2 regions of the Lysinibacillus sp. PWR01 genome follow, and region 1 is predicted to be linked to the other one. Evidence: riboswitches for the same ligand, from Rfam matches in the RefSeq annotation. Region 1 holds a riboswitch; the other holds the start of a gene.
What was found. A riboswitch is a leader RNA that binds a small molecule or an ion and turns the genes downstream of it on or off. The one in region 1 is predicted to bind thiamine pyrophosphate.

Region 2: linked by a shared signal. The riboswitch ahead of thiC (phosphomethylpyrimidine synthase ThiC) and the one ahead of ACEVFT_RS14925 (ABC transporter substrate-binding protein) in region 1 are both predicted to bind thiamine pyrophosphate.

Annotation. Positions count from the first base shown of each region.
Region 1 covers NZ_JBHERJ010000073.1:48,308-52,823, forward strand. Annotated here, with positions in the region: gene parC (DNA topoisomerase IV subunit A) at 1-2,173, shown strand, start outside; TPP riboswitch at 2,294-2,404, shown strand; gene ACEVFT_RS14925 (ABC transporter substrate-binding protein) at 2,559-3,554, shown strand; gene ACEVFT_RS14930 (thiamine-binding protein) at 3,556-3,846, shown strand; gene ACEVFT_RS14935 (ABC transporter permease) at 3,846-4,516, shown strand, end outside.
Region 2 covers NZ_JBHERJ010000104.1:13,102-17,617, forward strand. Annotated here, with positions in the region: gene ACEVFT_RS24655 (catalase) at 1-1,081, shown strand, start outside; gene thiC (phosphomethylpyrimidine synthase ThiC) at 1,203-2,981, opposite strand; TPP riboswitch at 3,122-3,236, opposite strand; gene ACEVFT_RS24665 (AEC family transporter) at 3,306-4,235, opposite strand; gene ACEVFT_RS24670 (methyl-accepting chemotaxis protein) at 4,348-4,516, opposite strand, start outside.

The DNA.
Region 1 (4,516 bases):
CCGTATGAGTCAGGACTGGAAGGCGCGTCATATGCTCATTGAGATGCACGGGAACAATGGCTCGGTCGATGGTGATCCACCAGCTGCGATGCGTTATACAGAGGCGAGACTATCTGCTATTGCCGCTGAAATGCTACGAGATATTGGCAAGAAAACGGTCGAGTTTGTGCCGAATTTTGATGACCAGGATATGGAGCCAACCGTTTTACCAGCACGTTTTCCAAACCTATTAGTCAACGGCTCTACAGGGATTTCCGCTGGTTATGCGACGGATATTCCGCCACATGCCTTAGATGAAGTACTGGATGCTGTGTTGATGCGCTTAGACAAGCCTAATGTTAGTGTAGATGAATTGATGACGGTGATTAAAGGGCCAGATTTCCCAACTGGTGGTATCATTCAAGGTGTGGACGGCATCAAAAAGGCGTATGAAACAGGTCGCGGCAAAATCATTGTCCGTGCTCAAGCAGTTGTCGAACCAATCAAGGGTGGTAAAGAGCAAATTGTTATCACGGAGTTACCATACGATGTAAATAAAGCGAATCTTGTGAAAAAAATTGATGAGCAACGTGTAGATAAACGACTAGAAGGTATTGCGGAAATTCGAGATGAATCAGACCGTACAGGCTTACGTGTCGTGATTGAGCTGAAAAAGGATGTACCAGGGCAAGGAATTTTACAGTACTTGTTTAAAACAACGGATTTACAGGTAGCTTATAATTTTAATATGATTGCCATCCACAATCGTCGCCCAACGATGATGACATTGCCATTATTGCTGGACGCGTATATCGCCCATCAAAAAGAAGTAGTGACAAACCGCTCCATTTACGATTTACAAAAGGCAAAGGACCGTTCTCATATTGTAGAAGGCTTAATTAAAGCCCTTTCCATTTTAGATGAAGTGATTGCGACGATTCGTTCTTCTAATGATAAGAAGGATGCGAAGCTTAATTTACAAGCGAAGTTTGATTTTACAGAGGTACAAGCAGAGGCCATTGTAAGCCTACAATTATATCGTTTAACGAATACGGATATTACAGAGCTTCGTCAGGAACAGGACGAATTAAATAAGTTAATTGCCAAGCTAGAGGGCATTCTACAAAGTGAAGCCAAGCTAGTACGTGTTATTAAACAAGAGTTGCTAGACATTAAGAAACGCTTTACAGAGCCACGTCGCTCGAAGATTGAGCAAGAAATTGAAGAAATTAAAATTACATTAGATGTCCTTGTGCCAAGTGAAGAGGTTGTCGTGACAGTGACGAAGGACGGTTATATTAAACGTACATCGACACGTTCTCATGCCGCTTCAAACGGGCAAGATTTTGCCATGAAGGATTCGGATTATTTATTGTATGAAGCAAACTTAAATACACAGCACCATCTATTGCTGTTCACAAATCGTGGCAATTATATTTATCAACCTGTTCATGAGCTTCCTGACATACGCTGGAAGGACCTGGGCCAGCATATTTCCAGTATTGTCCCAACAGGGGAAGATGAATCGATTATTGCGGTCTATGGCTTTGAAACATTTGAACAGCCCAATACGTATGTCTTCACAGCCACAAAAGATGGTCAAATTAAGCGCTCACCACTCGCAGACTATGCGGTAACACGTTATTCAAAGCCAATTAAAACGATGAACGTCAAGGCTGGTGATGCGATGATCTATGCATCGTTTGTGACGGATGATGTAGAACTGATGCTAACAACGGATACAGCCTATGCGATTCGTTTCCCGATGGAGGAACTACCCGTTACAGGTGTGAAAACAGGCGGTGTGAAAGGGATCACGCTAAAAGATGGAGAAGCCTTAGTTGGTGTCAATGTGCTACAGCCTGATGTTACACAATATGTAGTGATTGTGACACAGCGTGGAGCCGTGAAGAAAATGAATGTCGCTGAAGTTGAAGTAGCAAGTCGTGCAAAACGCGGACTAAAAGTATTAACAGAGTTAAAAGCAAATCCTCACCGAATTGTAGCAGTTATACAAGCGACAGACGAGGAGCAGGTTGTGATTGAAACCGAAAAAGGCGTTCAAGAGGTAATTGCTGTACAAGCATTGTCTCGTGCAGATCGCCATTCCAACGGTTCGTTTAAAGTGGATATTGCAACAGATGGGGCGATTTCCCATGTATTAACAGCCAAAAAAGAACAAAAACCTAGCTAATATCATGCCCAGTCTCTTAGGAGAGCTGGGCTTTTGTCTTGAATACAATCGCTATTCAAAAATAGCACCTTGTCATTTAAGTGTAACTATGGGTATAATAATCATCGAAAAGTTCATAGCGAAAGAATGTAGGGGGGCTAGTAGTTGCTAGCTGAGATTGTGTCCGATAGACGCTGACCCTTTGAACCTGATTTGGCTCGTACCAGCGTAGGGAACATCTATTCAAAAAAGCAAAGTTTTGAAGAATGATTGTAATACGTCTGGGAGGAATCCTAGGCGTTTTTTTATGTTTTCAAGCAATAGTTTGAAAACCTTGTATACGCTTTCTTCTGGTGACAACATTCATTCATGAACACTTTCATATTACAAACTGGGAGGCTTTCGCATGAAAAAATGGTTATTTATTCTATTGGCAGCACTTTTGACTTTAGTGGGCTGTAGTGACAAGGAGGACAAGCAGGCAACTGACAAGCTGAAAAAGGTGTCTGTGGTACTGGATTGGACACCGAATACGAATCATACAGGTCTGTATGTCGCAAAAAAACTTGGTTATTTTGAGGAACAGGGCTTAGATGTTGAGATAATTATGCCTGGTGAGGCGGGCGCAGATCAGCTTGTTGCTTCTGGAAAGGCAGAATTTGGCGTGAGCTATCAGGAAGGCATTACACAGGCGCGTGTACAAGATGTGCCGCTGGTCTCTATCGCAGCGATTATTCAGCATAATACATCTGGCTTTGCTTCTATTGCATCAAAAGGCATTACATCGCCAAAGGATTTTGAAGGTAAAACTTATGGTGGTTGGGGTGCGCCATTAGAGCAAGCCGTTCTCCAATCATTAATGCAAACAGAAAAGGCAGATATCAATAAGCTAGATATCGTCAATGCAGGGGATTTAGATTTCTTCACAATGATGGAAAAAGACATTGATTTTGCTTGGATTTATTATGCATGGACTGGGATTGAAGCTGAGCTGCGTGGGGAAAAGATTAATATGCTGTATCTAACGGATTATAGTGATCAATTGGATTACTATACACCTGTTCTAGCTACGAATGAAAAAATGCTACAGGACAACCCTGATGTTGTCAAAGCCTTTGTTGCAGCTACATCAAAAGGCTATGAATACGCAATAGAAAACCCAAGTGAAGCAGCTGATATGTTAATCGAAGCGGCTCCTGATTTAGATAAAGAGCTAGTGCATAAAAGTCAGGAATGGCTGGCAGATAAATATCAGAATGATGCCAAGCAATGGGGAGAGCAAAAGCTTTCTGTGTGGGAAAACTATGCAAAATGGATGTCTAGCAATCATGTACTAGAGGGCGAGTTTGATGCGAAACAAGCCTTTACAAATGATTTCTTACCTAAAAAGGAGGCCAATTAAGATGGCAAATTCATTAATCAGTGTGCAAATCATACCAAAGACAGAGAAATATGAAGATGTTATACCTTATGTGGATGCAGCGATTGCTGTGATCGATGCTTCTGGCGTGAAATATGAGGTACATCCATTGGAAACAACGATGGAAGGCGAGCTTTCTACATTGCTCCAAATCATTGAAAAAATGAATGAGAAGATGATCGAGCTTGGTGCCATTAATGTTATTACACAAGTGAAAATTTTATATCAGCCAAAGGGTATTACGATGGATACATTAACGGAGAAATATCAGTAATGAAACGTGCATTGCAAAAGGGAAGGACGATAATTTTTATCGCCTTCCTCTTATTCATATGGGAACTAATCGTGCATTTTGCTGAAGTTCCACATTGGTTATTACCTGCGCCAAGTAGTATTTTGTGGGAAGCCTTTCAGTCGTATCAAACCTTTCTACCACATGTATTTGCTACGGTGCAATTAGCCTTACTAGGTCTGGCCATTGGCATTGCTTGTGGTCTAACGGTGTCGATTGTGTTGCATCGTTTTACATTCATTCGGGAGTTGTTTTATCCAATTCTTATTATGTCGCAAAATGTTCCCATTCTTGTCTTGGCACCATTGCTTATTATTTGGTTTGGCTTTGGCTTATTACCGAAGCTCATTATTATTTGCCTCGTGTGCTTTTTCCCAATTGTCATTGCAGCGATGGATGGATTTAGGCAAACGGCCCCTGAATTAAAGCATTATTTTGCCATGATCGGTGCTACCAAGGCACAAACCTTTTGGAAGCTGGAATGGCCTCATGCCTATCCAGCCATTTTCTCAGGCGTTAAAATTGCTGCTACATATAGTGTGATGGGGGCTGTGATTGCGGAGTGGCTCGGTGCAAAAAAGGGTATTGGTGTTTACATGACCTTAGCTCAGTCCTCCTTCCGCACAGATCGTGTATTTGTGGCAATTTTTGC
Region 2 (4,516 bases), on a different contig from region 1:
ATTACACTTTACAGATTTAAACCACGTGGTAAAACGTGACCCACGTACAAATATGAAAAATGCCAACTCTAACTGGGATTTCTGGACTTCATTACCTGAAGCACTTCATCAAGTGACAATTGTTATGTCTGACCGTGGTATTCCAGCTGGTTACCGCAATATGCACGGTTTTGGATCTCATACGTATAGCTTTATCAATGCTGATAATGAGCGCGTTTGGGTTAAGTTCCACTTCCGTACAGAGCAAGGCATTAAAAACTTAACTGGTGCCGAGGCGAATGAGATTATTGGTCAAGACCGTGAATCTTCACAACGTGATTTATATGAAGCCATCGAAAAAGGCGATTTCCCTAAATGGAAAATGTATATTCAGGTTATGACAGAGGAGCAAGCTCGTGAGCTACCATACAACCCATTCGATTTAACAAAAGTATGGTATAAAAAAGATTTCCCATTAATTCCTGTAGGTGAGTTTGAGTTAAATAAAAACCCGGACAACTACTTTGCAGAAGTGGAACAAGCTGCATTTGCACCATCTAACATCATCCCTGGTATTAGCTTCTCACCAGATAAAATGTTACAAGGTCGTATTTTTGCCTATGCGGATGCACAACGCTATCGTTTAGGAGTAAACCACTATATGCTTCCTGTTAACGCACCAAAATGCCCATTCCGTACTTTCCACCGCGATGGAGCAATGCGCTTTGACGGCAACCTTGGTTCAACTTTAGGCTATGAACCAAATAGCTATGGTGAATGGGAGCATAACTTAGACCATAAAGAGCCTGAATTACGCATTGATGGTCATGCAGGTATTCATGACTTCCGTGAAGACGATAATAATTACTTTGAACAACCAGGTAAACTATTCCGTCTATTGACTGCGGAAGAGCAACAACGCCTATTTGAAAATACAGCGAATGATATGGCTTCTGTTGAAGAATTCATCAAGCGTCGTCACATCCTTCACTGCTATCTAGCTGATCCAGCATACGGTGAAGGTGTTGCAAAAGCGATGGGTCTTTCATTAGAAGGTATGGACCTTACAAACCCATATGTAAAACAACCAACAAACGTTTAATATTCCACTTATTATTGATATCCAAATCCAACTTTTACTCCATGTGAATCCATCATTCACATGGAGTTTTTTGATTAAGAAAAGGCCTATGTCTATAATTTGACATAAGCCTTTTCTTTCATTATTGGTAAATTTGACTACCTGCTTTTTTAAACTCTTCCGCCTTATCCTTCATACCTTGATGGATCGCTTCAGTAGTATTTAAATCCTTTTCTTTAGCATAATTACGGATATCCTGTGAAATTCTCATACTACAGAATTTAGGACCGCACATAGAACAAAAGTGCGCTGTTTTTGCTCCCTCTGCTGGCAGTGTCTCATCATGATATTCCACTGCGCGTTCTGGATCTAATGACAGATTGAATTGATCACGCCAACGGAATTCAAAACGTGCTTTAGACAGTGCATCGTCTCGTTGTTGTGCACCAGGATGCCCTTTTGCTAAATCAGCAGCATGTGCAGCAATTTTATAAGTAATAACACCTACGCGAACGTCCTCACGATTCGGTAAGCCAAGATGCTCTTTCGGTGTCACATAACAAAGCATCGCTGTACCAAACCAGCCAATCATCGCTGCACCAATGGCTGAGGTAATATGATCATAACCCGGAGCAATATCTGTTGTTAGTGGGCCTAATGTATAGAAGGGCGCTTCCTTACAAACCTCTAATTGCTTATCCATATTTTCTTTTATGAGATGCATCGGTACATGACCTGGCCCTTCAACCATCACCTGAACATCATGCTTCCAAGCAATTTGCGTTAGTTCACCTAGTGTTTCAAGCTCTGCAAATTGTGCCTCGTCATTGGCATCTGCAATTGATCCTGGACGTAAACCATCACCTAAGGAAAAAGCAACATCATAAGCTTTCATAATTTCACAGATTTCCTCAAAGTGTGTATAAAGAAAATTCTCTTGATGATGATATAAACACCACTGTGCCATTATAGAACCCCCACGAGATACAATGCCTGTTACACGATTTACCGTAAGCGGTACATAGCGTAAAAGGACACCTGCATGAATGGTGAAATAATCAACACCCTGCTCGGCTTGTTCAATAAGGGTATCACGATATACCTCCCATGTTAAATCCTCTGCTATGCCATTCACTTTCTCTAAAGCCTGATAAATTGGCACAGTTCCCACTGGCACTGCAGCATTTCGAATAATCCATTCTCTCGTTGTATGAATATGCTTACCTGTCGATAGATCCATAATATTATCTGCACCCCATCGAGTTGCCCACGTCATTTTCTCAACTTCTTCTGCAATGGACGAAGATACCGCCGAATTCCCAATGTTTGCATTGATTTTCACATGGAAATTACGGCCAATAATCATTGGCTCTGCCTCAGGGTGATTGATATTAGAAGGCATAATAGCTCGCCCTGCTGCAATTTCTGAACGAACAAATTCAGGGTCCATATTTTCACGGATGGCTACGAACTCCATTTCAGGTGTTATAATGCCATTTCGCGCATAATGAAGCTGTGTTACATTTTTACCTTTTTTAGCACGTAAAGGCTTTCTTGCTAATTCAGGAAAGACATTTTCATGATTACGGGGGTCATCTGCACGACGAAAACCATTATCCTCTGGTTTAATCGTACGCCCCTCATATTCTTCAACATCCCCTCGTTCTTCTATCCATGTGCGTCGTAAAACTGGTAAACCTTTTGTAATATCCGCTTGATAGGCCGGATCTGTGTAAGGACCACTCGTATCATATACTCGAATAGGTGCATTTTCTTCATTTCCAAAACTTCCTGTTGTGGGACTTAATGCGATTTCACGCATAGGTACTAAAATATCGGGGCGTGATCCTTCCACATATACTTTTTTGCTTCCTTCAAAGCTGGACATAATCGTAATATTCTTTTCACTAATTGCTGACATGAGCTACTTCTCTCCCTTAAATATATTTTGATACAAGGACCGAATCTAGCTCACCCCAACAATCAAATAAATAAAAGCCGAATCCAAAATAATTATTTGGATCCGGCCATGAATGTAAAGGTCTATTAATTGCATACTCTGCAATAGCTTCTTAACTTTCCCACGCTGGTATGAGCCAGATCAGGTCCAAAGGGTCAAGAAACCTCTAAGCGTTTCCCTCTCAGCCTGACTCATCAGACTCCCCTAGTTAATACTATTTAGTTTGATGCTAGTGTAGCAGATATTACTAAGAGATGGAAGTTATATTTTTTATCTTTCAACTAACTAGGTAAATAATACTTCTGCAAAATAAATCACAATTGTTACGGTTATACAGCTCACAATAGTTGAAAATAAAACAGCTTGCGCGGCTGTTGCTGATTCTACATCATATTCCAATGCTAGACTAGAGCTATTACGAGATGTTGGAAAGGCACTGGCTATAAACAGTGATTGTGCGACGACTCCATCTAATCCCAATACATAAATAATGACTAATGCAACAGCTGGTCCAATAATTAATCGTGTAAAACAGCTGACAAAGACCGTTTTATTAAACATTGATTTGATCTCAAGTTGTGACAATTGCGCACCCAAGGTAATTAATGCCACAGCAATAAATCCATCTGCCACATGCTCTACCGGTATTTTGATAAACTGCGGTATACCGATATCAAAATAGTTCATAGCAACGCCTATAATCAGTGCATGAATAATGGGCATTTTAAAGAAATCTTTGATGATTGTCATACCCGACTTCGTAGAGGAAATTAAATTGTACAAACCATATGTATAAGTAGTCATATTTTGAAAGATTACAAGCATGACCTGAATGGCTACGCCAATAGGTTGCGTGGCAAAAATCATTTGAGCCACTGGAATACCGTAATTGCCAGAATTAATAAGCACCACACTATTTTTAAAGACTGCTGCCTCTGTTTTGGCTAAACCTAGCCCTTTCGCCATCAAATGACTGAGTATCATTTGACTACCGATAAAGAGCACAATAAATAATCCGACTTCTCCCAGAACAGATAATTCTACATGTGTTTCATATAAATTTACAAAAACAGCCGCTGGCATAAAGCAATATGTAATAAGCTGAGACAATGCTTTTAAGTTAAAGCGAAATTTCTTTTGTAGTATAGCGCCTATTACAAGTAACACTAAAATAGGTACAACAATTTGAAAGAAAATCATTCCGAGATACATCATATCAATGTCCCCCTTCCAGTGTTAATAGTAGTGCTGAATTCTTTTTAGGTCAATTTCTCTTACCTTCACAATAAAAGAAAGACTGCCTCTATATTGAAGGCAGCCTTTCCTTTTAAGCAAGCTTAAATCGATTTACAACTTCTTGTAGCTCATTTGAAATATCGTTCATACTTTGAATAGACTCTGCTACTTTTTGTAATTCTGCTTGTTGATCCATAGCAGAAGCACTTACTTGTTCTGCAGAAGCTGCTGTTTGCTCTGAAATAGCCGAAATACTTTGG